Regions from separate parts of the Cronobacter sakazakii genome, predicted to be linked through region 1. Evidence: predicted binding sites of a transcription regulator. Region 1 holds the regulator's gene; each other region holds the start of a gene.

What was found. Region 1 encodes CRP, which controls carbon source genes, mostly activating them, when cyclic AMP is high. Its sites were predicted from a motif close to ATGTGANNNNNNTCACAT; they were not measured.
Positions count from the first base shown of each region.
Region 2: CSK29544_RS15235 (sugar transporter) is a predicted target of CRP. The motif match lies at 2,417-2,434, and genes of this name have one in related genera.
Region 3: focA (formate transporter FocA) is a predicted target of CRP. The motif match lies at 3,102-3,119, and genes of this name have one in related genera.

Region 1 covers NZ_CP011047.1:1,350,668-1,361,442, forward strand. Annotated here, with positions in the region: gene tsgA (MFS transporter TsgA) at 122-1,309, opposite strand; gene ppiA (peptidylprolyl isomerase A) at 1,585-2,157, shown strand; gene ficA (FicA/YhfG family antitoxin) at 2,262-2,432, shown strand; gene CSK29544_RS06250 (putative adenosine monophosphate-protein transferase Fic) at 2,422-3,024, shown strand; gene CSK29544_RS06255 (aminodeoxychorismate synthase component II) at 3,055-3,618, shown strand; gene argD (bifunctional acetylornithine/succinyldiaminopimelate transaminase) at 3,705-4,925, shown strand; gene CSK29544_RS06265 (YccS/YhfK family putative transporter) at 4,926-7,010, opposite strand; gene crp (cAMP-activated global transcriptional regulator CRP) at 7,073-7,705, opposite strand; gene CSK29544_RS06275 (OsmC family protein) at 8,016-8,423, shown strand; gene CSK29544_RS06280 (phosphoribulokinase) at 8,468-9,337, opposite strand; gene CSK29544_RS06285 (YheU family protein) at 9,386-9,604, opposite strand; gene CSK29544_RS06290 (hydrolase) at 9,605-10,621, opposite strand; gene CSK29544_RS06295 (NUDIX hydrolase) at 10,694-10,775, opposite strand, start outside.
Region 2 covers NZ_CP011047.1:3,191,514-3,202,288, forward strand. Annotated here, with positions in the region: gene marA (MDR efflux pump AcrAB transcriptional activator MarA) at 66-440, opposite strand; gene marR (multiple antibiotic resistance transcriptional regulator MarR) at 459-893, opposite strand; gene CSK29544_RS15235 (sugar transporter) at 1,140-2,339, opposite strand; gene CSK29544_RS15240 (PhzF family phenazine biosynthesis protein) at 2,550-3,347, shown strand; gene CSK29544_RS15245 (L-lactate dehydrogenase) at 3,383-4,327, opposite strand; gene CSK29544_RS15250 (GNAT family N-acetyltransferase) at 4,497-4,970, shown strand; gene ptrR (putrescine utilization regulator PtrR) at 4,930-5,802, opposite strand; gene sad (succinate-semialdehyde dehydrogenase) at 5,945-7,333, shown strand; gene CSK29544_RS15270 (Tar ligand binding domain-containing protein) at 7,593-9,182, shown strand; gene glsB (glutaminase B) at 9,234-10,160, shown strand; gene CSK29544_RS15280 (DUF4186 domain-containing protein) at 10,170-10,517, shown strand; gene CSK29544_RS15285 (GGDEF domain-containing protein) at 10,646-10,775, shown strand, end outside.
Region 3 covers NZ_CP011047.1:3,856,170-3,866,944, forward strand. Annotated here, with positions in the region: gene serC (3-phosphoserine/phosphohydroxythreonine transaminase) at 1-14, opposite strand, end outside; gene CSK29544_RS18380 (DUF421 domain-containing protein) at 177-869, opposite strand; gene ycaO (30S ribosomal protein S12 methylthiotransferase accessory factor YcaO) at 1,011-2,774, shown strand; gene focA (formate transporter FocA) at 3,178-4,035, shown strand; gene pflB (formate C-acetyltransferase) at 4,087-6,369, shown strand; gene pflA (pyruvate formate lyase 1-activating protein) at 6,565-7,305, shown strand; gene CSK29544_RS18405 (MFS transporter) at 7,339-8,487, opposite strand; gene serS (serine--tRNA ligase) at 8,782-10,074, opposite strand; gene rarA (replication-associated recombination protein RarA) at 10,171-10,775, opposite strand, start outside.

The DNA of each region.
Region 1 (10,775 bases):
CCAGAAGTATTGATGGCGTGAAGGCGTTAAAGTGAGGCGGGAGAAGAGGGCAAACTGCAAAGCGTGAGGGAAACGAAAGAGGAAAAGCGTCCCTTCCCGGCAGGGAAGGGACAGATAAGACTTAGTGCGCCGCTTCTGCCTTCGCGTGCTGGCGATGGCGGGTAACAAAGCCCAGCGCGAAGCACATCACGAACACCACAGCGTAAAGGCCGTTGGCGGTAAACAGCGCCGCCTGCGGGCCGTGATTCGCCACAATCGGGCCAGTCACGATAAAGGTCAGCATGGTGCCGACGGTGCCGCAGGTCAGGATAAAGTTAACCAGTTTCGGCGAGGAGACTTTGGTCTGCTGCGAGCCGAGCGTAATGATGGTGGTGTAAATCGCGCTGGAGAAGAAGCCCAGTGCCAGAATGAACCACGCCATATGCTCCGGCTTGCTGGTGATGAAAAAGTACATCAGCACCGTGGCGAGACCTGCCAGCACGGTCAGAATGCGCTGCAAATCAAAGAAGCGCAGCACGAAGCTGAAGACCCACATGCCGACCATGTAAGACATCCAGAAGTTGCTCACCAGCGTGCCGGCGTCGTTCAGGTTCATGCCGAGGCCTTTAGTGGCGTATTCCGGCACCCAGCCGATAAAGCCGAGCTGGCCCAGAATGTAGCAAAGCGCCGCGATGGAGAGGAACAGCACGCCCACGCCCCATTTCTCTTTCACGACCGGCTGGTTTTCCTTCACGGCGTGTTTGCCGAGCACCGGGAAATCACAGCCGAACGTCAGGATGAAAATCGCGACATAAACCAGACCAATGCAGGCGTAGACCCAGTACCACTCGATGCTGCGCGCCAGCAGGAAGGCGGCGACCATCGGGAAGATCATCCCGGCCATGCTGAAGAAGGAGTCGGTAAACAGCAGGCGCGAGCCGCGCTGACGGCCTTCATACATATGGGTAATCAGAAACGTCCCGATCGACATCGTGATCCCGCTCACCAGGCCAAGCACAAACATCGCGGCGGAGAAGAGCGTCAGGCTCTGGCTGAACATCAGCGCCACCACGGCAAGCACCATTAACACGAAGCCAAAGCGCAGCTGGGTTTTCAGCGGCACGATTTCCATCAGCCAGGCGTTTAAAAAGATAGAGATCAAAATCCCGGCGTTCAGGAAAGTGAAGGTGTTACTCATGCTGGATACGGGCAGTTTGAAATATTCTGCGATATTTCCCATCACCATCCCGGTGACGATTACCAACGCGCCAGTAAGGGCGTAGGAAAAAAAGCTGATCCATGTGAGCTTAATACGATTGCTGTTAGTCATGACTGGCCTGTGAATAGAAGTGTAAAGCGCGTTGACGGCGCCGGGAACCCAGGCATTCTAGGTGGTATTGTGATCCAATAAAACATTCATTGATCACATGTCGTGTAAAACGACATGCTTTATATGACGGGGCTCACAGAATTTCACACATCAGATCCGATGAGCGCTTTTTCGCTGCGCGCTGGTTCGTAAATCCAGGTAAATCGCTGGCACGTCATGCAATCGCTATTTAGAATCGACCCACTCGCTTATTTCTGCTTCGTAAGGAATTCTTCATGCTCAAATCCACTCTGGCGGCTGTTGCGGCTGTATTTGCTCTCTCTGCCCTGTCTCCTGCTGCGCTGGCGGCAAAAGGCGACCCGCACGTTCTGCTGACGACCTCTGCGGGAAATATTGAGCTGGAGCTGAACAGCCAGAAAGCGCCGGCGACCGTGAAAAACTTCGTTGATTACGTCAACAGCGGTTTTTATAACAACACGATTTTCCATCGCGTGATCCCGGGCTTTATGGTGCAGGGCGGCGGCTTTACTGCGGATATGCAGCAGAAGCCGACCAACGCGCCGGTGAAAAACGAAGCGGATAACGGCCTGCCAAACGCGCGCGGCACCATCGCGATGGCGCGCACCGCAGAGAAAGACAGCGCCACCAGCCAGTTCTTTATCAACGTGGCGGATAACGCGTTTCTGAACCACGGCCAGCGCGATTTCGGCTACGCCGTTTTCGGTAAAGTCGTGAAGGGCATGGATGTGGCGGACAAAATCGCCCAGGTCCAGACCCACGACGTCGGCCCATACCAGAATGTGCCGTCCAAACCGGTCGTGATCCTCTCCGCGAAAGTCCTGCCGTAATCTTCCTCACGCGGGCTTTGCGGCCCGCGTTGCTTCTCCTTCCGGCAAACCCGCCTGTTGCTGCTTATACTTGTGGCACACGGGGTTACGCTCAGGGAGGCAAAATGCCAAAGAAACTCACCGACAAACAAAAGTCCCGTCTCTGGGACGCGCAAAAGAATCACAATTTTCAGGCCAGCAACCGGCTGGAAGGCATTGAGGTGCCTCTGGTGACTTTGTCCCGCGAAGAAGCGCTGGCGCGCATTGACGAGCTAAGGGGGCATTATGAGCGATAAATTCGGCGACGGGCGCGACCCTTATTTCTGGTCCGGCAGCGATGTGCTGCGCAACCGGCTGAACATTCATGCCGCGAAGGATCTGCAACATGCCGAGCGTGAACTGACCTCGCTGCGCGCGGCGACGCTGGAACTCGGCCCGGTACAGCGCGGGCTGCCGCACCTGTGCGCCATTCACCGCCAGCTTTTCCATGATATCTACGACTGGGCGGGCGAACTGCGTGAAGTGGACATCTATCAGGGTGAAACCCGCTTTGCGCATTTCGAATATCTGGAGACAGAGGGTAACGCGCTGATGCAGGCGCTGGAAGATGAGGACTATCTCATCGGTCTGGAGCCGGAGGCGTTTGTCGCGCGCCTCGCGCACTACTACTGCGAAATCAACGTGCTGCATCCGTTCCGTATCGGTACGGGCCGCGCCCAGCGTATCTTCTTCGAACAGCTGGCGCTGCATGCGGGCTACAGCCTCGACTGGCGCGGCGTGGAGGTTGAGGCGTGGCGCGCCGCCAACCAGGCGGGCGCGATGGGCGATCTGGCGCCGCTTGAGAAAATCTTCGCAAGCGTAGTGAGCGAAGCGCGGGAAAGCGAGTAAACTGGCGCGGTTCTTTTTTCCGGAGCCGCCATGTTACTGCTTATCGACAACTACGATTCTTTCACCTGGAACCTGTTTCAGTATTTCAGCGAGCTGGGCGCGGAGGTGGTGGTCAGGCGCAACGATGAACTGACGTGCGACGATATCGAGGCGCTCGCCCCGGCGCGCCTCGTGATCTCCCCCGGCCCCTGTACGCCGAATGAAGCCGGTATTTCACTGGCGGCGATCCGGCGTTTTGCCGGTCACCTGCCGATCCTCGGCGTTTGCCTCGGGCATCAGGCCATCGGACAGGCCTTCGGCGCGGCCGTTGTGCGCGCGGAAAAGGTCATGCACGGCAAGACCTCAGTGATTTCGCACACCAACAGCGGCGTGTTTGCGGGGCTCAACAACCCGCTGACCGTGACCCGCTATCACTCGCTGATTATCGACCGCGCCACGCTGCCCGCGGAGTTTGAGATAACCGCCTGGACGGACGCGGGCGAGATCATGGGCATTCGTCACCGCCACCTTGCACTTGAAGGCGTGCAGTTCCACCCGGAAAGCATTCTCAGCGAGCAGGGCCATCAGCTACTGGCGAACTTCCTTTCGCGCTGAATTTTTATTGCCTTTTAGTGATTTTTTATTCATATTTTGTGCTTATCTTTTCATGTGCGATGGCACATTTACTGGATGGGCATGAAATGGCAACTGAAAAAACAGCAATTACGCGCGCCACCTTTGATGACGTGATCCTGCCGATTTATGCACCGGCTGAATTTATCCCGGTGAAAGGCAAAGGCAGCCGCGTGTGGGATCAGCAGGGCAAAGAGTATGTCGATTTCGCGGGCGGGATCGCGGTAACCGCGCTCGGCCACTGCCACCCGCGGCTGGTAGAGGCGCTGAAAGCGCAGGGCGAAACGCTCTGGCATACCAGCAACGTCTTTACCAACGAGCCTGCGCTGCGCCTGGGCCAGAAGCTGGTGGACGCCACGTTCGCCGAACGCGTGGTGTTTATGAATTCCGGCACCGAAGCTAACGAAACCGCGTTCAAGCTCGCCCGCCACTACGCCATCACCCGCCACAGCCCGTACAAAACCAAAATCATCGCGTTTTATAACGCCTTTCACGGACGTTCGCTGTTTACCGTCTCCGTGGGCGGCCAGGCGAAATACTCCGACGGTTTCGGCCCGAAACCGGCTGATATCATTCATGTGCCGTTTAACGATCTCGATGCGGTAAAAGCGGTGATGGACGACCACACCTGCGCGGTCGTGGTCGAGCCGGTGCAGGGCGAGGGCGGTGTGACCGCCGCGACGCCGGCCTTCCTGCGCGGCCTGCGCGAGCTGTGTGATAAGCATCAGGCGCTGCTGGTGTTCGATGAAGTGCAGTGCGGCATGGGCCGCAGCGGCAAGCTGTTTGCTTATATGCATTACGGCGTGACGCCGAACATCCTGACCAGCGCCAAAGCGCTCGGCGGCGGCTTCCCGGTTAGCGCGATGCTCACCACTCATGATATCGCCTCGGCGTTTCACGTCGGCTCGCACGGCTCCACTTACGGCGGCAACCCGCTCGCCTGCGCGGTGGCGGGCGAAGCGTTTGATATCATCAACACTCCAGAGGTACTGGGCGGCGTAGCGCATAAACGCGAGCAGTTCGTACAGCATCTGGCGCAGATTGGCGAGCAGTACGGCTTATTCAGCGATATTCGCGGTATGGGCCTGTTGATCGGTGCCGAGCTGACGCCCGCCTTCCACGGACGCGCGCGCGATCTCCTCTACGCCGCGGCGGCGGAAGGGGTGATGGTGCTGAACGCCGGGCCGGACGTGCTGCGTCTTGCGCCGTCGTTGCTGGTGGAGCGCGCGGATATCGACGAAGGCATGGCCCGCTTTGCGCGCGCCGTCGCGCGCGTGGTCAACGGCTAATCATGGTGACTGGCTCAGGCGTCGTCTGAGCCAGATCCCGTGATGCGGGCGCTGACGCCACGCCACGGAAGAGATGGTATGCATGGTGCGCAGGTGATCGAGAATGCGCAGCAGATGATGTTCCATCACGCCCGGTGCCCCTTCCGGTAAGACATCTTCGCCCTCCAGGACCGCCTCGTTTTGCGTATCGCCCGGCGCGTCATGCTCAAGCCGCTGCTGGCAGCGCTGTAGCGCAATTTCACACGCCTGTAAGTAGCGCGCTGCGGTTTCTGGCGGCAGCGCGGTTTGCTCGCGCGCCATCGTCGTTATCGCGTTGATGTGCTCGACAATAAACTGGCTGTGCGTCACCCACAGGCGCATATCCTCCAGATAACGGCTATTAAAGCCGGGCTCCTGCATGGCCTGATTAAGCGAGTTATAAAGCGCGTTATGCGCCTGGTTGACCTGCATACGCTGCCACGCGAGCGGGCCGGGTTGCGGGTCGCCGCTCAGGATCAGGCGCAGCGCCTCCTGGTCTGCCTCCAGCGCGTCATGCGCATTCTGGCGCAGCAGGCCGCTTTGCCACTGGGGCCAGAGCCAGACCATGCCGCCGAACGCGATAAGACAGCCGGACAGGGTGTCTATCAGGCGCGCCACGATATACTGCTCGCCGTTGAGCGTCAGGATTTGCAGCGAATAAACCGCCGTGACGGTAAAGCCAATCATCGCCCAGCCGTAGTGCCGCCGGATTATCAGATAACTGATTAACGTCACCAGCAGCATACCGAGCAGGGTATAGCCCTGCGGCACTTTCAGGTGCAGCGTGATGCCCGCGATAATCAGCCCCGCCAGCGTGCCGCCCGCCCGGTGCAGGATACGCACGCGCGTCGCGCCATAGCCGTTTTGGGTGACGAACAGTACCGTCATCAGGATCCAGTACGGCTTCGGCAACTGGAACGCGCTCCCTAACAACCCCGCCGCCGCCAGCATCACGCCCAGACGCGCGGCGGTGCGCAGCGCGGCGGATTTCAGCGACAAATAGCTTTTCAGCGCCCGCAGCAGCGGCAGGCGGCGCTTACCGCTGTCCATCAGGTCACGGGCGTAGAGCGGGCGCTGGGTGCGCAGCACGCGTGCAATACGGCTAAAATGGTATTCGCAAAACTGGCCAACCGGGTTATCCGGGTGCTGGCGGGCGATTTTCGCCAGCGCCTCGATCTGCTTATCCATTGAGAAGCGGTGCGAATAGCGGTGGTAAAGAATATCGTCAGAGAGCGTGCGCAGGCGCGTGGCGACGGTCTGCGCCGTCCAGCGCAACACCGCTTCGGCGTGGCTGCGCTCCACCAGTTTTTGCACTTCGCCGGGCTGATGCAGCGACACCGAGATGTGCTCCTGGAGATCCAGCGCCACCTGAAACGTGCGCAGCAGGCGCTTGTAACCGTTCTGCTTAGTGGCGGAGAGCATCTGCAACTGCTGATAGCACTGGCTTATCTGATCCACCACTTTTTGCTGATGCACCAGCAGCGGCGGCAGCGCCTGTTCCGGCTCGGTGTGGCGCGTCAGCAGGCTGTATTTGGCTTCGCAGTAGTCGGCGAGGCTTTTATAAATCATGCTTAACGATTCACGCAGCGGCTGCTCGCGCCACAGCCAGAACCAGAAACCGTTAAACGCGCCATACCAGAGCGTGCCGAGCACATAGAGCAGCATAGGCTGCCAGATGGGCATATTGCCGGCGAGGCTTAACGTAAAGATCGCCGCGATGAGCGAGGCGGGCAACAGACGCGCATGCAGCGGGCTGATTTCCGCCGTCACGCCAAGCAGCAGCGCCAGCATCAGCAGAATGAGCGGCAGCGGCACAGACTGCAGCAGCAACAGCTGCACCGCCAGGCTGCTCAGCGCAAACAGCGATGCGCCGATGATCAAGCGTTTAAAAAAGCGTTTGTGCGGGGTATCGAGACCGGCAATGTTGCAGCAGGCGGGAACGAGTGAAAACAGTAACCCTTGTTGAAGATGGCCCAGCATCAACCCGACCGCCACCGGCAGGCTTAAGATGAGCGTTTGCCGTAAAGCGTAATTAATTTCAGGGTGATAGATAAGACGACGCCACATAGGGGAGAAGTATAGATACAAAAACGGCGTGTTACCGAAGCGACACGCCGTTTTTTGATTTTTTAGCGGGTTCCGTAAACCACGATGGTTTTCCCGTGGGCGGAGATCAGGTTTTGATCTTCGAGCATTTTCAGAATGCGGCCAACGGTTTCGCGGGAGCAGCCGACGATCTGGCCGATTTCCTGACGCGTGATTTTGATCTGCATCCCGTCAGGATGGGTCATCGCGTCCGGCTGTTTCGCCAGGTTCAGAAGGGTCTGCGCGATGCGGCCAGTCACGTCGAGGAAGGCGAGGTTGCCCACTTTCTCAGAGGTAACTTGCAGGCGGCGAGCCATCTGCGAGGAAAGACGCATCAGAATATCCGGGTTAACCTGGATCAGCTGACGGAATTTTTTGTAGGAGATTTCAGCCACTTCACAGGCAGTTTTAGCGCGAACCCAGGCGCTGCGCTCCTGACCTTCCTCGAACAAACCCAGTTCGCCGATGAAGTCACCCTGATTCAGGTACGAGAGGATCATCTCCTTGCCCTCTTCATCTTTGATCAGCACTGCCACTGAGCCTTTAACGATGTAATACAGCGTCTCCGCTTTTTCACCCTGGTGAATCAGCGTGCTCTTAGATGGATACTTATGAATGTGGCAATGTGACAAGAACCATTCAAGAGTCGGGTCTGTTTGCGGTTTGCCAAGCACCATGCGCGGTTATCCTCTGTTTTAAACTGGCTCCAAAGACAGGGCGCGTAACCCCTGTCTGGCTTTGCATTCATCATCTTCCCGAGTCCTGGGAAGTTGGCTGTCCGTGGACGTCGCAGCCGATAAATTATCTTCTCCTCTGCATACATGCGTAACATCAATGTATCGCCGCTGCATCCAGACTGTTTTAGCATAGCTTTTCTCAGGTGTCTCCTGTTGTCTCGTTTCAGCTTGACGCAGGTCGCCCTTCCATTGCCTCTGACGTCGCGCGCGCGTAATCTGTCAGAAAAATGAATAGCCTGGAGTGATTAACATGCATGCACGAGTGAAATGGGTGGAAGGGTTAACCTTCCTGGGCGAGTCCGCCTCCGGGCATCAGATCCTGATGGACGGCAACTCTGGCGACAAAGCGCCGAGCCCGATGGAAATGGTTTTGATGGCCGCAGGTGGCTGCAGCGCGATTGATGTTGTCTCTATTCTGCAAAAAGGCCGTCACGACGTGACCGACTGCGAAGTGAAGCTGACGTCAGAGCGTCGCGAAGAAGCGCCGCGTCTGTTTACGCATATCAATCTGCATTTTGTGGTGACAGGCAAAGCCCTGAAAGACGCGGCAGTGTCGCGCGCGGTGGATCTGTCGGCAGAGAAGTATTGCTCAGTGGCGCTGATGCTCGGTAAAGGGGTCAACATCACCCATTCGTATGAAGTGATTGAAGCGTCATGAGATGACGGACGGCCCGGCAGGCGCAGCGCCACCGGGCATCGCCGTCACGCTATCTGTTTTCCTTCCATCAGCCGCTGCACCAGCGGCAGCATAATAAGTTCCATCGCGAGCCCCATCTTCCCGCCCGGCACCACCAGCGTATTGATATGTGAGATAAACGAGCCCTGCAGCATCGCCAAAAGCCACGGATAATCGATGTTATCCAGATTGCGGAAGTGAATGACCACGAAGCTTTCATCAAGCGACGGAATGCCTTTCGCGGCGAACGGATTGGAGGTGTCCACCGTCGGCACGCGCTGGAAGTTAATATGGGTGCGTGAGAACTGCGGCGTGATGTAGTTAATGTAATCTTCCATCGAGCGCACCACGGAATCCATCACCGCCTCGCGCGAGTGGCCGCGCTCGCTGGTATCGCGGATGAGCTTCTGTATCCACTCCAGGTTGACGATAGGCACCACGCCTACGAGTAAATCGACATGCTTCGCCACGTCATGCTGCGGCGTCACCACGCCACCGTGCAGCCCTTCGTAAAACAGCACGTCTGTCGGCTCCGGCAGCGGCTGCCACGGCGTAAACGTGCCGGGCACCTGGTTCCACGGCACCGCTTCGTCATAGGTGTGCAGATATTTACGCGACTGTCCTTTGCCGGTCAGCCCGTACTCCACAAAGGTTTGCTCCAGCAGGCCGAAATCGTTCGCCTCCGGGCCGAAGTAACTGATATGGCGGCCAAGATCGCGCGCTTTACGAATAGCCATGTCCATTTCCGGGCGCGTGTAGCGGTGAAAGCTGTCGCCTTCCACTTCGGCGGCACGGAGATTCAGCTGGGCGAAAATTTTACGAAACGCGAGGCTGGTGGTGGTGGTTCCCGCGCCGCTGGAGCCTGTGACGGCGATAACCGGATGTTTGGCAGACATAGCGAGACAACTCCCTGAAGCGGCGGGGCAAGGCTCCGCCTGGCAACGTTAACCGCGAAACTGCGAACGCGGCATGATATTGACCGTTTCGTGCAGCTCAGACCACACCAGAACGGCTTCGCCACTTTGCAACTGACGCCGCACGTCGGCGACCTTTTGCTCAAGCGAGCGTTCATGTTCACCATAATCGGTGCCTTCGCGCAAGACGAAGGCTTCAATCAGGCGCTCCAGGGTGTCGGGCGCGATCTCTTGCCAGGGAATAATCATTTATCGGTCCAGATACGGGGTTAACCAGTCAGGAATGCGCTGTTCCAGCCACATTTTGGGCTGACGCAGCGTGCCGCCGACAAAGCCCACGTGACCGCCATGCTCTGTCAGTTGATATTCAATATTAGCAGGCAGCGTGGTGGTGTCGGGGATCACGTGATGATCCATAAACGGGTCGTCTTTGGCGTGGATAATCAGCGTCGGCCGGGTGATGCTGGCGAGACGCGGCATCGCGCTGCACTGGCGATAGTAATCGACGGCATCGCTAAAGCCGTGAATTTTCGACGTAATCAAATCATCGAAATCGCGGATGCGGCGCAGGCGCTTAAGCTGGGCGAGTTCAATCGGCAGCGTGCCGGGCCAGGCCTTCAGCTTGCGGGTGGCGTTGGCTTTCAGCAGGTTCAGCAGATAGAACTGATAAAAGCGTGAAAAGCCTTTTTCCATATGGTTGCAGCAGTGTTCGAGCATAAACGGCGCGGACACAATCACGCCTGCCGTCAGCGGGAAGCTGGCGTCAATCTCCGCCATCAGGCAGCCGAGCATATTGCCGCCGAGCGAATAGCCCACCGCCGCTGTCGGCACGGTGCCGTAGCGCTCATCCAGCCAGCGCAGGAAAAAGGTGCCGTCTTCGGTTTCGCCCGAATGATAGATGCGCCCCAGTTTGTTTGGCACGCCGCTACAGCCGCGAAAGTGCATCACCACGCCGAGCCAGCCACGCGCTTTCGCCGCATGGATAAGGCCGTGGGCGTAAGGACTGTGCAGGCTGCCTTCCAGACCGTGAAACACCACCAGACGCGGTTTATGACGCGCCTGGTCTGGGTTTTCGCTAAACGCCAGGTCAACAAAATCGCCGTCCGGCAGATCCAGACGCTGCCAGTGCGGCTCAAACTGCAAACGGCGGCGCAGCACGCGCGGCAGCATGGTTTGCAGATGTGGATTGCTGACTCCCGGCATTGGCTGAAAGTGTGAGGAATCGGTGTTCAGTGCAGGAAGTTCTGCGGGAGTAATGTCGGCCATAGCTGATGTCTTTTATTAGTTCGCTAATTACTATACCGGTTGTGATTCATTTTGTTGATGCTTTGGTGCGGATCATTCGGCCAGTAAATTGCGCGAGAACAGGTGAATATCGGCATCCGGCTTGCGTCGCCAGAGCCTGGCCTTACGCGCGCCG
Region 2 (10,775 bases), 1.8 Mb from region 1:
CCTCGGTTATCTCCCGAAAGGAGAAGTGTAACGGCGGAATGCCGCCGTCGGCGTTCTTTAACTACTCAGTGATTCAGCGGGTGGAGGTACTTGCCTTCGCCCGGCATCCGCGTCACGCGATATTTATGCGGCGGCACGGAGAAATAGTTCTTAAACGTGCGGGTCAGCGTCTGCTGGGATTCAAACCCATAGCGCTCGGCCAGATAAAGAATCGGTTCGTCGCTCTCTTTGAGTTTGAGGGCAATCTCGGTCAGTTTCCGGTTGCGGATATACTGGCCCAGCGAGTGACCGGTCTCTTTTTTGAACATGCGTTGCAGGTGCCATTTCGAGTAACCCGAACGCGCCGACACTTTCTCAAGGGAAAGGGGGGATTCCAGGTTATCTTCAATCCAGTCCAAAATGCTATGAATAGTAATGGCATCATTGTTGCGTCTGGACATCGTCTTACCTCTTTGCTGTTACGGCAGCACCCTTTTAAGCAGGTATTCGAGGGTCGCCACTTCGTCTGCCGTCAGGTTTTTTGTTAATTCTTGATGCAGGTTTTGTCCTACCAGCTGGTGGCACTGTTCACACAGCACCGCGCCTTCTTCCGTGAGCTCAACCAGGATGCCCCGTTTATCGTTAGGGTTAGGCAGACGCGCCACCCAGCCCTTGCATACCAGACGATCCAGCATGCGCGTCAGAGCACCTAAATCTACTGAGAGCACTTTTTTCAGCTCCCCTGGCGTGATGCGGCCAGGACAGCGAATGGAACAGAGCACCTTAAACTGCGCTGCCGTGATATCGAGCGGCGCAAGGTACTCATTGAGCAGGCGATCCTTTTTCTGATTCACCAGGTGAATCAGTCGTCCTAAAGGAATAATCTCGTTAAACAGATCGCTGTTATTTTCCAACATAGTTGCCCAGGCAAGTAGATTAGTCACGCGAGATATTATTGCCTAGGCAAACATAAGTCAACCGAATGATTTTCGCGATCACACGATCTGCTAAAACGTGTTAAAAACCCTTCAAAATCAAAGGAAAGGTAAGGACTATCGCTGCGATAGCGCGCGCCTGTTAAGCGCGAAAGGCGTAACGTTAAGCGGTGAAAACAGAGAAAAAAGAATAAAAAAACGCCGCCTGAAGCGGCGGCGTTAAGATTAACCGTGGTGCGGTTGTTCCTCAGGAAGCTGAACCGGCCAGCGGCGGAAAATCACAATCGCCCAGATAAACGCGACCAGCGCCGGAATAGCGCCCATATAACCGATGGACGACATCGAGAGTTGCAGGCTCACCTGGTTGCCCACCAGCGCGCCCGCGCCGATACCGATGTTAAAGATGCCGGAGAAGAGCGACATCGCCACATCGGTGGCGTCCGGGGCCAGCGCCAGCACTTTCACCTGCATACCGAGGCCGATAAGCATAATCGCAATACCCCAGAACGCGCTGAGAATGGTCAGGTTTACAGCGCTGTGCGAGGCGGGCAGCAACAGCAGCAGGCAGATAACCAGTACGCCGATGGCGCTACTGATAAGCCCGGAGGCGTGCAGGTTGCCGAGCTTGCCGAAAATCACGCTGCCGATAATGCCCGCGGTGCCGAGCACCAGCAGCAGGAAGGTGGCGAAGTTTTCGCTCAGGCCCGCGACGTTCTGCACGAACGGCTCAATATAGCTGTAGGCCGTGAAGTGCGCGGTCACCACCACGGCGGTCAGCACATAGATGCACAGCAACGCCGGGCGACGGAACAGCGCCGGCAGGCTCGCAAGAGAGCCGGAGTGTTCGCTCGGGATTTTTGGCAGCAGTTTCACCAGGCAGGCGAGCGTAATCAGCGCGCCGATGCCGATGGCGAAAAACGTGGTGCGCCAGCCGAAATATTGCCCGACGATGCGCCCGATGGGCAGGCCGAGTACCGATGCCAGCGCGGTGCCGGTCGCAATCAGGCTCAGCGCCTGGGCGCGTTTGCCCGGCGGGGCCAGACGAATGGCCAGCGACGCGGTAATCGACCAGAAAATCGCATGGGCGAAGGCGATGCCGATACGGCTAATCACCAGCACCTCGAAGCTCCAGGCCATAAACGACAGCATATGGCTCGCGATGAACACCACAAACAGCGCAATCAGGAGCTTGCGGCGCTCCACCTGGCTTGTCAGCAGCATAAACGGCAGCGACATCAGCGCCACCACCCAGGCGTAGATCGTCAGCATAATGCCCGCCTGCGCGGATTCCATATGGAAGCTCGCGGCGATATCAGAGAGCAGACCCACCGGCACAAACTCGGTGGTATTAAAAATAAATGCTGCGACCGCAAGCGTAACCACCCGCAGCCACGCGGTTTTGCGAGAGACTGTATTCATCGTCATAGAAAAGATTCGCGCTGGTCAGAAGTGAATAAGAAGCGAGCGATCTTAAAACTTTCGCCTGCCGGGATACAACCATTTTGTGACGTAAATCTCACTTTTACACCCAGCATGTAACAAACGACGCGGCAGAAACGCAATTGCCGTCCCGGATAACAGACCGCGTGTTAGGGTGTAAAAACAGCAACGACTAAAAACAGGGCGGGGATAACAATGCAATCAGTTGATTTTTATATGGTGGACGCGTTCGCCGATAAAACCTTCAGCGGCAACGCGGCGGCGGTCTGTCCGTTAAGCGAATGGCTGCCGGATGAAACGCTGCTCCTGATGGCGCGGCAGCATAACCAGTCAGAAACCGCGTTTTTTGTGCGCACTGACGACGGCTTCGAACTGCGCTGGTTTACCACACGCTATGAAATCAACCTCTGCGGCCACGCCACGATTGCCGCCGCGCATGTGATTTTCGAGCATCTTGATTACCCGCACAGTGAAATCCGCTTCTCGACGCGCTTTGTCGGCGAGGTGACCGTCACGCGCCGCGGTGACTGGCTGACGCTGAACTTTCCGGCGTGGCAGGCGCAGCCGGTGGACGCGCCCGCGCTGCTGCTGAGCGCGCTGGGGATTGACGGCGCGGTGTCGGTGGCGGCGTATCGAGACTATCTGGTGGAGCTCCAGACTCAGGCGCAGGTAGAGGCGCTGACTCCGGATATTCACGCGTTGATACCGCTCGGCAAACAGGTTTGCGTCACCGCGCCCGGCACACCCGGCGGCCCGTATGATTTCGTCAGCCGCTTTTTCTGCCCCGGCGAGAGCGTGGCGGAAGATCCGGTGACCGGTTCCGCGCACAGTATGCTGATCCCGTTCTGGGGCGAGAAGCTTGGCAAAACGTCGATGCTGGCGCGTCAGGTCTCGGCGCGGGGCGGGGATTTACGTTGTGAATGGCAGGGCGATCGGGTGCTGATTGGCGGCCAGGCGGTGACTTATCTTATCGGCCAGGTATTGCTGCGCTGATGCTTCGGCGCCCGTAGCGGGCGCCGTTTTCATGCTCAGGGCAGACGGGCGATATTCTCTTTAATCACCGTGACCGAATGCTGAAACTTCGCCTGCTCCTCGCCTTCCAGCTGCAGTTCGATAATCTGCTGCACGCCGTTCTGGGCCAGTACCGCCGGAACGCCTATCGCCACGTTGTCGACGCCATATTCGCCGTCAAGAATGCACGATACCGCCAGCGCCCGGTGGCTGCCGGTGAAGATATTGCGGCAGATCTCCGCGATAGTGCCCGCGATGCCATATTCCGTACAGCCTTTGCGGGCGTAAATCTCAAAGCCCAGCCTGCGCACGCGCTCGGCAAGCGCTGCGGTATCCAGCGGCGTACCCGTTTTGCGCTCGTAAACCTGCGCGACCGGCGAGCCATAGACGGAAGAGTGCGACCAGACCGGGAACTGGGTGTCGCCATGTTCACCCAGAATAAAGGCGTCGATGCTTTGCGGGCCGATATCCAGCGCTTCGGCAAGCGAGCGGCGCAGGCGGGTGGTGTCGAGCCAGACGCCGGTACCAATCACCTGGTTGCGCGGCAGGCCGGAGAGCTTCCACACCTGCCAGGTGATGATATCGCACGGGTTGGTGGCGATGAGGAAAATGCCGTTAAAGCCGCCCGCCATCATCTGTGGGACTATCTGGCCGACGATGCGCGCGGTGTTGGTCAGCTCGTCAAGGCGCGTCTGGCCGGGCTTCAGCGCGCCGCCGGAAACGGTGATCACCGCGATATCGACATCCGCGCACTCCTGCGCCTGGCGGGTGGAGATTTTAATCATCCCCGGCATATACGCGGCGGCGTCGCGCAAGTCCTGGCAGTGCCCTTCGACGCGAGCGGCGTCGAGATCCACCAGAATCAGCTCCTCGCCGATATTCTGGTTGAGTAAGGCCCAGGCGGCAGCGGTGCCCACGTTGCCCGCACCGATAATCATCACTTTTCGTGCTCTGTTATTCATGGCGTCATTCCTTGTTAACCCATTTCGCCGCACAGAGTACCTGCACAACCCGGTGCCAGGAAATCCCCATTGTGTATTAAAGCGCGCATCATAAGACAATCGTCTGACCGGCGGGTTGTCGGCGGCACGCGCAACCGGTAAAGCTAATAAAAACAAACAAGGAGCCGCTATGTACCCGATAACCGCCGAAGCGCCAGGCAGCGCTGAAAGCCGGGCGCTGATTGCCGCCCTGGACGCGTACCAGAGCACGCTGTACCCGGCAGAGAGCAACCATCTGGTTGATCTCGCCGATATCCCCGAAGATGAGATGATTTTTATGGTGATCCGCCATCAGGGCGAGGCGGTGGGCTGCGGCGCGGTGATGCTGAATGCTGACGGCTCTGGAGAAATTAAGCGGGTGTATATCGATGCGCGCCACCGCGGGCAGCGGCTCGGCGAAAAACTCATGGCGGCGCTGGAAGCCGCCGCGCGCTCACGCGGCTGCCACACTCTGCAACTGGAAACCGGCATTCACCAGCATGCGGCGGTGAAGCTCTATGAGCGCTGCGGCTATACGCACACCGCACCGTTTGCGCCTTATCAGCCCGATCCGCTGAGTGTGTTTATGCGAAAGCGGGTGTCAGACACGGCAGCAGTTCTGTAAAGGCGTCGAGCTGACGGGTTTTCGCCCTGCGCCGCCAGATAAGCCAGGTATCGATATAGCGCCATTTATCGGCCAGCGGCCACGCCTGCACCTGATGGCTGCCTGGCATACTCTCCAGCATACTGCGCGGGATCATCGCCACACCGGCACCCGCCACCACGCACGCCAGCATGCCGTGGTAAGACTCCATTTCGTGGATTTTGCCCGGCATCGCCTGATCTTCTTTAAACCAGCTCTCGAAATGCCGCCGGTAAGAGCAGTTCGCGCGAAAGGCGTAGATGCTCGCGCCGTTAATCTCCTGCGCGCGCGTGACCTCAGGGTGATTCGCGTGCGCCACCAGCATCATCTCTTCCTGATAGACCGGCATACCTTCCAGATTCGGGTGCAACACCGGGCCGTCGACAAACGCCGCGCTCAGTTCGCCCGCCAGTACGCCGTCAATCATGGTGCCCGACGGGCCGGTCGCCAGATCGAACTGAATTTTCGGATAGCGCTGGTTAAAGGCGGCCAGCACAGCGGGAATGCGCACCGCCGCGGTGCTCTCAAGCGATCCGAGCGAGAAAATCCCCTGCGGCTCGTCGCCGGAGACCACCTCCCGCGCCTCCTGCACCAGCGCCAGAATGCGTTTGCTGTAGTCAAGAAAACTATGCCCGGCGGGCGCGAGCTTCAGGCGCTGGTTCTCGCGGATAAACAGATCCACGCCCAGATCTTCTTCAAGCTGGCGGATGCGGGTGGTCAGGTTAGACGGCACCCGGTGAACGCGCTGGGCGGCGGCCGTGATGCTGCCGGTTTCGGCCACGGCGTTAAACATCTCAAGCTGGGTTAAATCCATCGCATTCTCTCCGGGTGAATGGAATCGTCAATATTATTCACTTTTCAGAAATACCAGAGCAGGCCAGGCTATACCAGAGGTTTTGACATGTCTGGTGTAAAAAAGCGTCACCGATAACAATTCATAAGTGAGAGGCCCATTGATGAGCATTTCCCCTGCAACCCATGCGATTTCCGTAAACCCGGCCACCGGCGAAACCCTGGCGGCGTACCCGCTGGCAAGCGCTGAACAGGTCGAGCTGGCTATTACCCGCGTAAGCGAAGGCTTTCGCCGCTGGCGCGCCAGCCGTATTGATGAACGCGCGCAGACGCTGCGTAACATCGGCAATGCACTGCGCGCGCGCAGTGAAGAGCTGGCGCAGATGATCACCGCCGAAATGGGTAAACCGATCCTTCAGGCACGCGGCGAAGTGGCGAAATCCGCCGCGCTCTGCGACTGGTACGCCGAACATGGCCCGGCGATGCTCGCGACGGAGCCGACGCTGGTGGAAAACCAGCAGGCGGTGATTGAATACCGTCCGCTCGGGCCTGTGCTTGCCGTCATGCCGTGGAACTTCCCGCTGTGGCAGGTGATGCGCGGCGCGGTACCGATCCTGCTGGCGGGCAACACTTATCTGCTTAAGCATGCGCCGAACGTGATGGGCTGCGCGCTGCTGATTAATGAAATTTTTGAAGACGCGGGCGTGCCGGCCGGCGTGTTCGAGGTGATTAACGCCACCAACGACGGGGTGAGCCAGGCGATTAACGATCCGCGTATCGCCGCCGTTACCGTGACCGGCAGCGTACGAGCGGGTGCCGCAATCGGCGCGCAGGCGGGCGCGGCGCTGAAAAAATGCGTGCTGGAGCTGGGCGGTTCCGATCCTTTCATCGTGCTGGCGGACGCCGATCTCGACGAGGCCGTGAAAGCGGCGGTGGCGGGGCGCTACCAGAACACCGGACAGGTGTGCGCCGCCTCCAAGCGTTTTATCGTCGAAGCGAGCATCGCCGATGCCTTTACCGAAAAATTCGTGGCCGCCACGCAGCAGCTGAAAATGGGCGCGCCGACCGACGAAACCACGTTCCTGGGCCCGATGGCGCGTTTTGATCTGCGTGACGAGCTGCATGCGCAGGTGATGGCGACGCTCAGCGAAGGCGCGACGCTGCTGCTGGGTGGCGAGAAAGTTGCTGGTGCGGCGAATTTCTACGCGCCGACGGTGCTTGGCAACGTGACGCGCGAGATGACCGCGTTTCGTCAGGAGCTGTTCGGGCCGGTGGCAGCCATTAGCGTGGCGCGCGACGCCGAACAGGCGCTGGAGCTGGCGAATGAAAGCGAATTTGGCCTGTGCGCGACCGTCTGGACCGCCGATGACGCCCGCGCGGAGGATTTCGCGGCGCGTCTGGAGTGCGGCGGCGTCTTTATTAACGGCTACTGCGCGAGCGATGCCCGCGTGGCGTTTGGCGGCGTGAAGAAGAGCGGCTTTGGCCGCGAGCTGTCGCACTTTGGCCTGCATGAGTTCTGTAATATCCAGACTGTGTGGAAAAACCGCCGTTAAACGGTGCGGTGAATAAAAGCGTTATCCCGCCGGGCCGCGCAGTGGTTCAGCCTGACTGGCGGGTGCGCTTCGCTTACCCGCCCTGGGAGCTTACCCGCCCTACGGTGGCCGTGGTTCAGTTTGACCGGCGGGTGCGTTTCGCTTACCCGTCCTGGGAGTAAGGGGCCGCTCATGCGGCCCTTTGTCATATCCGTGACATGGTTCTGTCATTTTTGCTTTGTAGACTCGCGGAGGTTTTCGCTGTTTAACGAAGAAAAACATGAACCTAACTAAAATTTCCCGCGCCATCCGGCGCGTCGTGCCGCGCACTCGCTTCGGGCTGATGGCCGGTATTCTGTGTGTTATTACGCTCTTCTCCGCACTGCAAATTCTCTCCACACTGATGCTCTCATCGCTGCTTGGCGACACGCAGCAGCAGGTCCAGCACCGCGAGGCGCAGCGCCAGCAGCAGGCGGCGATGGATGACGCCCGCGTCACGCTCCTGATGGCAAGTGACTTACTGAACCGTGCAGGCATCTACTTTATGCAGGATAAAGAAACCGGCTCGGTGGGGAGCTGGAACAGCCTGATGGATGAGGCGCAGGCCGCGCTGAAACGCTCCCATGCGGCGTTTGAGCGCTACGGCAAACTTAACCCGGCGAAAGACGATCCCTTAAAGGCGAGCTATGAAAATTTTTATGGCGCGCTGAAAGAGCAGGCGGACGGCCTTGTCAGCACCAACAGCATTGACGCGTTTTTCGCGGTGCCGGTGCAGGCATTTCAGGCCGATTTCAACGACAACTTCGCCCGCTATCAAAGCGCCAACGCGCAGCGTGCGGACCGCGACAGCCGCGAGCTGCTGGGCGGTCTTGAGCAGGCGCAGCGGCTGTTTATTATGGCGCTCGGCGTGCTGCTCGCCATTGCGCTGCTGGTGTGGCGCAGTATGGCGGTGTGGGTGATCCGCCCGCTAAGAAGGCTTATCACCCATATCAACCGGCTGGCGGCAGGCGATCTTGGCACGCCGCTGCCGTCAGATACGCTGGTTAACCGCGAGATGGCGGAGCTGAGCCAGAGCATCGGCCAGATGCAGGGCGGGCTGCAACAGCTGGTTAACGAGGTACGCGAGGCGACGTCCGCGATGGTTGCCAATATCGGCGAGCTGGCGGCGGGCAACGAGCAGCTTTTCAGTCAGTCGGCACTGCAGGCGGAAGAGTTGCGAAAAGTCACCGAGCATATCGAAACGCTGGAAGCGCACGTGGAAGAGAACAGCGAATACGCCCGCGTGGCGAACGCCCGCGCCGATGAAGCGCGTGGGGTGGCCGCAGGCGGCGATGAAATGATGGTGACGGTGAACCACTCGATGCAGGATATCGTCTCGCGTTCCTCGGAGATGCGCGGGATCGTGGCGATGATCGAAAGCGTCGCGTTCCAGACCAATATTCTCGCGCTTAATGCCGCCATTGAAGCGGCGCACGCCGGAAATCACGGCCGCGGTTTCGCCGTGGTGGCAAAAGAGGTCGGGCTGCTGGCGCGTAAGAGCAGCCATTCGACGCAGACCATTCAGGAACTTATCCATCATTCGTTGCAGGGAATCGAGAAAGGCTCGCAGGCGGTATCGAAGCTTGAAGAGAATCTGGGGCGGGTGATGGCGCTGGTGAGCCATCTGACGGGGTTGCTTGGCGAAATCGCCGTGGCGACCGTCAATCAGGGCGACAGCATTCATCAGGTAACGCAGCGCATCGGCGCGCTCAACCAAGTGGCGGGCGAGACCGGGACGCTGGTGCAGCACACCACCCAGGCATCGCTGCGCCTGCGTGATGAATCGCGCAGGCTCACGGAAGCCGTCTCGCGCTTTCGTCTTTCCGCCTGAGATTGCTATACTCCCGGCCCGAACGATCGTCCTTCGCGCCGGGAGTCTCTGGTGACCCACACGCTTAATAACGAATTACTGGCTTCAATTCTCGAACAGGTGCGCCCGCTCGCCGCACAGGGCAAAGTGGCGGACTATATACCCGCGCTCGCGGATGTGCCCGCCGACCGGCTTGGCATCGCCGTCTGTACGGTCGGCGGCGAGTGTTTTGCCGCAGGCGACGCCGATGAGCGCTTCTCCATTCAGTCTATCTCCAAGGTGCTGAGCCTGGTGCTGGCGATGGGCCGTTATGACGACGACGAGATCTGGGAGCGCGTCGGGAAAGATCCCTCCGGGCAACCCTTTAACTCGCTGGTACAGCTGGAGCTGGAGCAGGGCAAACCGCGTAACCCGTTCATTAATGCGGGCGCGCTGGTGGTCTGCGATATGCTGCAAAGCCGCTTAAGCGCGCCGAAACAGCGGATGCTGGAAGTGGTGCGTAACCTCTGCGGCGCGCCGGATATCATCTATGACACCGCCGTGGCGCGCTCCGAGTTTGAACATTCGGCCCGCAATGCCGCTATCGCCTATCTGATGAAATCCTTCGGCAATTTCCACAACGACGTCATCACCGTGTTGCAGAACTATTTTCACTACTGCGCGCTGAAGATGAGCTGCGCGGAGCTGGCGCGCGCCTTTCTGTTTCTGGCGAATCAGGGAAGGGCACCGCATCTGGACACGCCGGTAATCAGCCCGGTGCAGGCGCGACAGGTTAACGCGCTGATGGCGACCAGCGGCATGTATGAAAGCTCCGGCGAATTCGCCTGGCGCGTGGGAATGCCGGGGAAATCGGGTGTCGGCGGCGGGATTATCGCCGTTGTGCCGCATGAGATGTCTATCGCGGTCTGGAGCCCGGCGCTCGATCACGCCGGAAACTCGCTCGCCGGCATCGCGGCGCTGGAAATTCTTGCCCGCGAGATTGGCCGTTCCATTTTCTGAGGAGGCGTTATGGATGCACTGTTCGCGCGCCTGAACCGTTCCGTCTTTCGCCGCCGTTTCCACCTCGGCGCGAAAGAGCGGCAGTATTGCATCGATAAAGGCCCGGAGGTGATTGACCAGCACGCCGCGGACTTTATCGCCAGACGGCTGGCACCCGCTGAGCCCGCGAATGATGGTAAGCAGACGCCGATGCGCGGGCACCCGGTGTTTATCGCCCAGCACGCCACCGCCACCTGTTGTCGCGGGTGTCTGGCGAAGTGGCATCATATCCCGGCGGGTGTGGCGCTCAGCGCCGCACAACAGGCCTATATCGTTGCCGTGATCCACCGCTGGCTGGTACAGGAGATGAACCGCTGAGCGGCGGCGCGATTTTGCGCTGACACGCGTAAACACCCGCCGATTTGTGTTTAAAACGTGTTAAGCTTATTGCCATTCCGTTATCCCGGCGCCGTCTTTCTGTCGCCCGCAGCCGTAAGCGATACACTATGTTTAACCAGGCGAAGCTGACTGGTTTTCGTGAAGAAAAAATGTTGCTCAACGCATCCCTTCTTTTTCTTCTGACCACCCTGTTTTATTTTCTGGGCGCGATGATGCGTCTGGTTGAGCCCTTGTCGC
Region 3 (10,775 bases), 2.0 Mb from region 1:
TAGACCTGAGCCATTTCCCCTCACCACGCTAAAAGCAATAAGTTTTTCCTGTGGCTATCGGTTTTATCATTCCGTTGACAGGGCTGCAACGGCTAATCCTGGCACCAGAGGGAATGTGCGCCAAATCACACAACACAATCCGCCAGCGCAGCGCCCGCTGACGGTGGAATTTGCTGTCAGGTGACGCGGGTCGCGGTGCTTGCCTTCACCCATATATGGTTTTTGCAGCGCGGACAGGACGGTTTCACACCGGCATCAAACGTCACCACTTCGCTACACCGGATACAGGCGTAATCGCCGGTTTCAGGGATGTGTTCAAAACGCTCGCTGCAATACTCCGGCAGAATCGACAGTCCCGGGCGCACCAGTTTATCCGGATAGTAATAAACGCTGATTTGGCCGTTAGCCTCAAGGATAGCGAGTCGCACCTGCCCCAGATGCTCCACGCCTTTGGTACGCAGCTCCATAAAAAACTCAAATTCGGTCATGTTCTCCCGGTTGAGCTTTTCCCAGGCCAGTTCGCCGTCTTCAATAATGATGCGCGGTTTGCCCTCCAGTAGATCCTCAAGCTTTTCGCTACAGGACATCAGCCACATCACCAGACGATAGAGCACGCCGAGCGTAACAAACACTACCAGCACGGGCAGCAGCGGCACGTCGTCATAAAACGCCACGTCCCCCGCCGCTGATCCGAGCGTCAGAATGATTAGTACTTCAAAGAGCGACATCTGACGTACGCCACGTCGCCCGGTAATTTTGAGAAACAGAAACACCAGGATAAAGGTGTAAAGGCTGCGCAGCGCGACTTCACCCAGAAATTCTAATGGAAACTTGTCAAGCGCCATCCGTTGCAAATCGAAAGCTTTCATATTTTTCTTACGCCATAACAGGGAGTTATCTTGATTAATGATAGTCGTAAGATTTATTTTTGCCGCATCGGGCGGGACGATGGCGCAGAAGGGCTAAAATCCGTATCATTGCGCGCTTTGCGTACGATAAAAGTGGATCCCATGACTCAAACCTTCATCCCCGGCAAAGATGCCGCACTGGAAGACTCCATCGCTCGCTTCCAGCAGAAACTCACCGATCTGGGCTTTAACATCGAAGAAGCCTCCTGGCTAAACCCGGTGCCGAACGTCTGGTCTGTGCATATTCGCGACAAAGAGTGCGCGCTGTGCTTTACCAACGGTAAAGGTGCCACCAAAAAAGCCGCGCTGGCTTCCGCGCTGGGCGAATACTTTGAGCGTCTGTCCACCAACTATTTCTTCGCCGATTTCTGGCTGGGCGATACGATCGCAAACGGCCCGTTCGTGCACTATCCGAACGAAAAATGGTTTCCGATCCCGCAAAGCGATGAACTGCCGGAAGGCATTCTTGATGCCCGCCTGCGCGCGTTTTACGATCCGGAGAACGAACTGACCGCCAGCATGCTGGTTGACCTGCAGTCTGGTAATGAAGAGCGCGGCATCTGCGCCCTGCCGTTCACCCGCCAGTCAGATGAACAGACCGTTTACATTCCGATGAACATCGTCGGCAACCTGTATGTATCCAATGGCATGTCCGCGGGCAATACCCGCAACGAAGCCCGTGTTCAGGGGCTGTCTGAAGTGTTTGAGCGTCATATCAAGAACCGCATTATTGCCGAAAGCATCAGCCTGCCGGAGATCCCGCAGGAGGTGCTGGCGCGCTATCCTGGCGTGGTCGAGGCTATCAATACACTTGAAGCGGAAGGCTTTCCGATTTTCGCTTACGACGGCTCTCTCGGCGGAAAATATCCGGTTATCTGCGTTGTACTGTTTAACAGGGCCAACGGCACCTGCTTTGCCTCCTTCGGCGCGCATCCCGATTTCGGTGTGGCGCTGGAGCGTACCGTCACCGAGCTGCTGCAGGGTCGCGGCCTGAAAGATCTCGACGTGTTTACGCCACCGACGTTCGATGATGAAGAAGTTGCCGAACATGCGAACCTTGAGACGCACTTCATCGACTCCAGCGGTCTTATCTCCTGGGATATGTTCAAGCAGGACGCGGATTATCCGTTTGTAGACTGGAGCTTCGCCGGTACGACGGAAGAAGAGTTCGCTACCCTGATGGCGATTTTTAAGGCTGAAGATAAAGAAGTCTACATCGCCGATTACGAGCATCTGGGCGTTTACGCCTGTCGTATCATTGTGCCGGGCATGTCTGACATCTATCCGGCAGAGGATCTGCTGCTCGCGAATAATAATATGGGTAGCCATCTGCGCGAAACGCTGCTGGCGCTGCCGGGCAGCGAGTGGGAGAAAGAAGATTATCTGAACCTGATCGCTCAACTGGACGAAGAAGGCCATGACGACTTCACTCGCGTGCGCGAACTGCTGGGCCTGGCAACGGGTAAAGACAACGGCTGGTATACCCTGCGCATCGGCGAGCTAAAAGCGATGCTGGCGCTGGCTGGCGGCGATCTGGATCAGGCGCTGATCTGGACTGAATGGACCATGGAATTTAACGCATCGGTGTTTAGCGCCGGGCGCGCCAACTACTATCGTTGCCTGCAGACGCTTCTGCTACTGGCGCAGGAAGAGGAACGCGAGCCGCTACAGTACCTTAATGCCTTTGTTCGTATGTATGGCGCAGACGCGGTGGAAGCCGCGAGCGCGGCTATTAGCGGCGAAGCGCCCTTCTATGGCCTACAGCCCGTCGACGGCGATCTGAAAGCTTTCCCGGCGCATCAGTCGCTGCTGGCTGCCTATGAAAAACTTCAACGGGCTAAAGCCAGGTTTTGGCAAGGAAATTGATATAACGCATATCAATTGACCTGCTTCACACTTATGTTTAGCAAATATGACGGGGCGCGTTTACGGCCCCGTTTTTATTTGTCTGGTTAAAAGTTTGAATGTAAATATCAAGTTAATTACTGGTGAATATTAAATATATCCACCCGGCTTGATTGTTACCTTTTTTAGCCAATAATTCATAATGATTAACACTTTATGAGGAGAGGCAAACCGCTTTTTTTCAACACTTTTAATAATATTTAAAATTTATTTTTTATTTGATAATCATAAAGTTAAGCTGAAATTGCGTAAAAACCAGACGCATTTCAGTCCTGCAAACCTGGCGAGATATGATCCATATCAAATTTTACTGCATCATGCTTTGTTAGTATCAACTCGCCGAATAAATAAAGAGAGAGTTAGTGTGAAAGCTGACAACCCTTTTGACTCCTTACTCCCTGCTGCGATGGCGAAAGTTGCCGAGGAAGCGGGCGTTTATAAAGCCACGAAACATCCGTTAAAGACGTTTTATCTGGCAATTACGGCTGGCGTATTTATTTCCATTGCGTTTGTTTTCTATATCACCGCCACCACCGGCGCTGCCGCGATGCCTTTTGGCATTACCAAACTGATTGGCGGTATCTGTTTCTCACTCGGTCTGATTCTTTGCGTCATTTGCGGCGCCGATCTTTTTACTTCAACGGTGCTGATTGTGGTCGCCAAAGCCAGCGGGCGTATCACCTGGGGTCAGCTGACGCGCAACTGGGTAAATGTTTATATCGGCAACCTGATTGGCGCCCTGCTCTTTGTCTTACTGATGTGGCTTTCCGGCGAGTATATGACCGCCAACGGCGGCTGGGGGCTTAATGTCCTGCAAACGGCGTCGCATAAAGTTGAACATACATTTATTGAGGCAGTTTGCCTTGGCATCCTGGCTAACCTGATGGTCTGCCTGGCCGTCTGGATGAGTTATTCAGGACGCAGCCTGATTGATAAGGCCTTTATTATGATTCTGCCGGTCGGCATGTTTGTGGCCAGCGGATTCGAACATAGCATCGCCAACATGTTTATGATCCCGATGGGGATAGTGATTCGTCACTTTGGCAGCCCGGAGTTCTGGAGCGCGATCCACGCTTCGCCAGACCAATTTTCTCATCTGACCGTGATGAATTTCATCGTCGATAACCTGATACCGGTAACGATTGGTAATATTATCGGTGGAGGGTTGCTTGTCGGATTGACGTACTGGGTCATTTACCTGCGTGGCGATGACCATCGCTGATAGTTGTTCCAGGCAGTAAATAAAAAATCCACTTAAGAAGGTAGGTGTTACATGTCCGAGCTTAATGAAAAGTTAGCCACAGCCTGGGAAGGTTTTGCGAAAGGCGACTGGCAGAATGAAGTCAACGTCCGCGACTTTATCCAGAAAAACTACACGCCATACGAGGGTGACGAGTCCTTCCTGGCTGGCGCAACTGAAGCCACCACTACCCTGTGGGACAAAGTTATGGAAGGCGTCAAACTGGAGAACCGCACTCATGCGCCAGTCGACTTCGACACTTCCGTAGCGTCCACCATCACCTCGCATGACGCAGGCTATATCAACAAGTCTCTTGAGAAAATTGTTGGCCTGCAGACTGAAGCTCCGCTGAAACGCGCCATTATCCCGTTTGGCGGCATCAAAATGGTTGAAGGTTCCTGCAAAGCGTACAACCGCGAGCTGGATCCGCAACTGAAAAAAATCTTCACCGAATACCGTAAAACCCACAACCAGGGCGTATTCGACGTTTACACCAAAGACATCCTGAACTGCCGTAAATCCGGCGTGCTGACCGGTCTGCCGGATGCTTACGGCCGTGGCCGTATTATCGGTGACTACCGCCGCGTTGCGCTGTACGGTATCGACTTCCTGATGAAAGACAAATATGCACAGTTTGTCTCTCTACAGCAGGATCTGGAAAATGGCGTAAACCTGGAAGCGACTATCCGTCTGCGTGAAGAAATTGCTGAACAGCACCGCGCTCTGGGCCAGATCAAAGAGATGGCAGCGAAATATGGCTGCGATATCTCCGGTCCGGCGACTAATGCGCAGGAAGCTGTACAGTGGACTTACTTCGGCTACCTGGCTGCGGTGAAATCCCAGAACGGTGCCGCGATGTCCTTTGGCCGCGTCTCCACCTTCCTTGACGTGTACATCGAACGCGACCTGAAAGCAGGCAAACTCACCGAGCAGGAAGCCCAGGAACTGATCGACCACCTGGTCATGAAACTGCGTATGGTGCGCTTCCTGCGTACGCCGGAATATGATGAGCTGTTCTCCGGCGACCCGATCTGGGCAACCGAATCCGTTGGCGGTATGGGCGTTGACGGCCGTACGCTGGTAACCAAAAACAGCTTCCGCTTCCTGAACACCCTCTACACCATGGGGCCGTCTCCGGAGCCGAACATCACGATTCTGTGGTCCGAAAAACTGCCGCTGAACTTCAAAAAATTCGCGGCGAAAGTTTCCATCGACACCTCTTCTCTGCAGTACGAGAACGATGACCTGATGCGTCCGGACTTCAACAACGACGACTACGCTATCGCGTGCTGCGTAAGCCCGATGGTGGTTGGTAAGCAAATGCAGTTCTTCGGTGCTCGCGCTAACCTCGCGAAAACCATGCTGTACGCTATCAACGGCGGCGTTGATGAAAAACTGAAAATGCAGGTAGGCCCGAAATCTGAACCGATCAAAGGCGATCTGCTGAACTTCGACGAAGTCATGGAACGTATGGATCACTTCATGGACTGGCTGGCGAAACAGTACGTCACCGCCCTGAACATCATCCACTACATGCATGACAAATACAGCTACGAAGCTTCGCTGATGGCGCTGCATGATCGCGACGTTATCCGCACCATGGCGTGTGGTATCGCAGGTCTGTCTGTTGCGGCTGACTCCCTGTCTGCCATCAAATACGCGAAAGTTAAACCGATTCGCGATGAAGACGGTCTGGCTATCGACTTCGAAATCGAAGGCGAATACCCGCAGTTCGGTAACAACGACGCTCGCGTGGATGACCTGGCGGTTGACCTGGTAGAACGTTTCATGAAGAAAATTCAGAAACTGAAAACCTACCGCAACGCTATCCCGACCCAGTCCGTGCTGACCATTACCTCTAACGTGGTTTATGGTAAGAAAACCGGTAACACCCCGGATGGCCGCCGCGCTGGCGCACCGTTCGGCCCGGGTGCTAACCCGATGCACGGCCGTGACCAGAAAGGCGCTGTCGCTTCTCTGACCTCGGTTGCTAAACTGCCGTTCGCCTACGCAAAAGATGGTATCTCTTACACCTTCTCTATCGTGCCGAACGCGCTGGGTAAAGACGACGAAGTGCGTAAAACCAACCTGGCGGGCCTGATGGACGGTTACTTCCATCATGAAGCGTCTATCGAAGGCGGTCAGCACCTGAACGTGAACGTCATGAACCGCGAAATGCTGCTGGATGCGATGGAACATCCTGAGAAATACCCGCAGCTGACCATTCGTGTGTCTGGTTACGCGGTGCGTTTCAACTCGCTGACGAAAGAACAGCAGCAGGACGTCATCACCCGTACTTTCACTCAGACAATGTAATACCCGCTCTGGCTGAAAATGCGTAAAATGAAGGCTCCACGTTTGTGGGGCCTTTCTTATAACCCACCCCGGTATGAGCCTTTTCTGCAAGGCGACTGACTATACTTCAGTTATCTCGCAAAAAAGACTCGACGCGGCACAGACCGCGCTCACCCGGCCCTGTTGCATCGGGCCTGAACTGGAGATAACACCGCAATGTCAGTTACTGGTCGCATTCACTCCTACGAATCCTGTGGCACCGTTGACGGACCAGGGATCCGCTTTATCACCTTCTTTCAGGGCTGCCTGATGCGCTGTCTCTATTGCCACAACCGCGACACCTGGGACACACACGGCGGCAAAGAGATTACGGTTGAAGAACTGATGAAAGAGGTGGTGACCTACCGGCATTTTATGAACGCGTCCGGCGGCGGCGTCACGGCATCCGGCGGCGAGGCGATACTCCAGGCGGAATTCGTCCGCGACTGGTTCCGCGCCTGTAAGAAAGAAGGCATTCATACCTGTCTCGATACCAACGGTTTCGTACGTCGCTACGATCCGGTTATCGATGAACTGCTGGAAGTAACCGATCTGGTGATGCTCGATCTCAAGCAGATGAACGATGAAATCCACCAGAATCTGGTCGGCGTCTCTAATCACCGCACGCTGGAGTTCGCCAAATATATTTCAGCCAAAGGCATCAAAACCTGGATCCGCTATGTCGTCGTTCCTGGCTGGTCTGATGATGATGATTCCGCACATCGCTTGGGCGAATTTACCCGCGATATGGGAAACGTCGAGAAAATCGAACTGCTGCCCTACCACGAGCTGGGTAAGCATAAATGGGTGGCGATGGGCGAAGAGTATAAGCTTGACGGCGTGAAACCACCGAAAAAGGAAACGATGGAGCGCGTCAAAGGGATCCTTGAGCAGTACGGCCACAAAGTGATGTACTAAAAACAACGCCCGCATCATGCGGGCGTTTTGTTATCAGGCGTGTGCCACCGGCGTAGGATGATGCCCGGCTTTGCGCATCAGCATCATCAGATAGACAAACGATACGCTGGCAATCATCACAAACAGTAAGTTGTCTGAATAGCTCTGCATCAGCATGGCGGTAAAAGTCGGCCCTAACAGACTGCCGATGGTATAGCTCAGCAGCAGCGCCTGATTCATCGCCACCAGTTGGTGATGCTCAACCTTTTCACACGCCCAGGCCATCGCAACCGGGTAAAGCGTAAAACCGGCGGCACCAAGAACAAACAGCGCTGGTGCCATCGCAGCCTGCGCCAGCATCGCCATGCAGCCCACTATCACGACAAATACCTGCACACGCAACACCAGCAGACGCCCGAAACGGTCAGCCAGTTTACCGATAGGCCACTGGCCAATAATCCCGGCGCTCACCATCACCGCCATCCAGAAGCCGATCCCGGAGTCGCTCACGCCCTGATGGTTAAGGTACAGCGGCATCAGACCATACAGCGAACCCAGCACAATACCGGAGATAATGCAGCCGTTAACGCCAAGACGCGCCTGACGCAGCTTAAACATCGGCCAGACGTGCGTTTTTTCCTGATGTTCGCTGCTGCTATTCACGATACGGGTAAAGAGCAGTGGCAGAATGGCCGCCATCACCATGCCAGTGACCCACGGCAGGACGCTCATCAGGTCGGTCGGCAGCTTGCTGACCATCAGTTGTCCGGCGACCGTGCCCAGATAGTAGACCATCATATACGCCGCCAGCAGACGCCCGCGGTTACGTGCCGTGCCGCTGCACATCAGCGCGCTTTCCACGACCACCCAAATCATCGCGCAGCCGACACCCGCGATAAAACGCCACGCAAGCCAGCTCCAGAAACCGAGCGTCATGCCGAGCCCGGCACAACCAGCAGCAAAAATCAGCGAAGCGAGATAGTAGCTGCGGTTAAATCCATAGCGCTTGATAAGCGCGCCGGTAATCAGCGTGCCCAGCAGGTTGCCGGTAAAATAAGACGAGCCGACCATACCAACCTGCCAGGTCGGCAAATTTTCATGGGCCAGCCACAGCGGTACGAGCGTATTCAGCACCGCTATCGCAAGGGTCAACAGCAGCAGGCCACAGAGCAAAAGCAGCACTGGCCGGGTATAGATAGACATGGATAAAACCGTGAGGAAGGTAAGAATTCGTGCGCATCATGCCACCAGCAACGGCAAAGTCAATCTGCCAGAAATCGCCTTTTATGGTCGAAACAGGTTGTCGATGAACAGTGTTCATTTATCCGTTACGGTACTGATGATTTTCGCCTGGCATAATTCATTAAAAATAATAAGTTAGCTGAATAATGCCGGGTAGATATCGATGAAAAAATTTATCAATAATTCTTATAAAAGAGGCGGGTCTAAAATGAAAAAAGCGCCCGCAGGCGCTTTTAAAAGAATGGGCGATTCACCTTAGCCGATGAATTCAAGACCTTTCATATACGGACGCAGCACTTCAGGAATTTCGATGCGGCCATCCGCCTGCTGATAGTTCTCCAGCACAGCGACCAGCGTACGTCCAACCGCCAGACCAGAACCGTTCAGGGTGTGAACCAGGCGGGTCTTTTTATCAGACTTGCTGCGGCAGCGTGCCTGCATGCGACGCGCCTGGAAATCCCACATATTGGAGCAGGAAGAGATTTCGCGGTACGTATCCTGCGCCGGAAGCCAGACTTCCAGGTCATAGGTTTTACGCGCGCCGAAGCCCATATCGCCAGAGCACAGCAGCACTTTACGGTACGGAAGACCGAGCAGTTGCAGCACTTTCTCCGCGTGGCCGGTCATTTCTTCCAGCGCCTGCATGGAATCTTCCGGACGTACAACCTGCACCATTTCCACTTTATCGAACTGGTGCATACGAATAAGACCACGGGTGTCGCGGCCGTAAGAACCCGCTTCAGAGCGGAAGCACGGCGTATGCGCGGTCATTTTGATCGGCAGCGACTCTTCGTCGATGATCTCATCGCGCACGAGGTTCGTCAGCGGCACTTCTGCGGTCGGGATCAGCGCATAGTTGCTGCTGTCGGCTTCTTCTTCCAGCGGACGCGTGTGGAACAGATCGCCTGCGAATTTCGGCAACTGACCCGTACCGTAGAGCGTGTCGTGGTTCACCAGATACGGCACATAGTTTTCGCTATAGCCATGCTCTTCGGTATGCAGATCCAGCATAAACTGCGACAGCGCGCGGTGCAGGCGGGCAATCTGCCCTTTCATAACCACAAAACGTGAGCCGGTCAGCTTCACGGCGCTCGCAAAATCCAGGCCGCCCAGCGTCTCACCCAGCGTCACGTGGTCGCGGATTTCGAAATCGAATTTACGCGGCGTGCCCCAACGGCTCACTTCTACGTTTTCGCTGTCATCTTTACCCAGCGGCACTTCATCATCCGGCAGGTTAGGCAGGGTCAGCGCGATATCACGGATTTCCGCAAGCAGCGCATCCAGCTCATTTTTCGCCGCATCAAGCTCTTCGCCGAGTTTGTTCACTTCCAGACGAAGCGGCTCAATATCCTCCCCACGCGCTTTCGCCTGGCCGATGGATTTCGATCGCGAGTTACGTTCAGCCTGCAGATTTTCAGTTTTTACCTGCAGAACTTTACGACGCTCTTCAAGAGCGACCAGCTTATCTACATCCAGCTTAAAGCCCCGGCGTGCCAGTTTTTCTGCGACTGCGTCTGGCTCGGTACGCAGCAGATTGGGATCGAGCATGCTTATCCTGTGCTTATCGAAAAAAGAAAAGGGAAAGGCGACCGCAGCCTGCGGTCGCACTGATATTCAACGATTAACCTTACCGCAACGATCGCGTTAGCGGTAGCGTTTTGTGGGGCTTTTCTGATCCTGCTCAGCAAGCCAGGCTAGCTTTTCGCCAATCTTGCCTTCAAGACCTCTGTTGGTGGGATGATAGTAGCGCGTTTGTGCCATTTCGGCGGGGAAATAGTCTTCGCCAGCGGCATAGGCGTTAGGCTCATCATGCGCATAACGATACTCCTGCCCGTAGCCCATCTCTTTCATTAGCTTCGTCGGGGCGTTGCGCAGATGTTCCGGCACATCGTAATCCGGGCGCTCGCGGGCATCTTTCAGCGCCGCCTTGAAAGCGGTATAAACCGCGTTGCTCTTCGGCGCGCAGGCAAGATAGACAATCGCCTGCGCAATCGCCCTTTCGCCTTCCGCCGGGCCGACGCGCGTAAAGCAGTCCCACGCAGAAATGGCCACCTGCATGGCGCGCGGATCGGCGTTACCGACATCTTCCGAGGCGATGGCCAGACAGCGCCGCGCAACATACAGCGGATCGCCGCCTGCGCTGATAATACGCGCATACCAGTAGAGCGCCGCATCCGGCGCTGAACCGCGCACCGACTTATGCAGTGCAGAGATCAAATCGTAAAAACGGTCGCCTTTATTATCGAAGC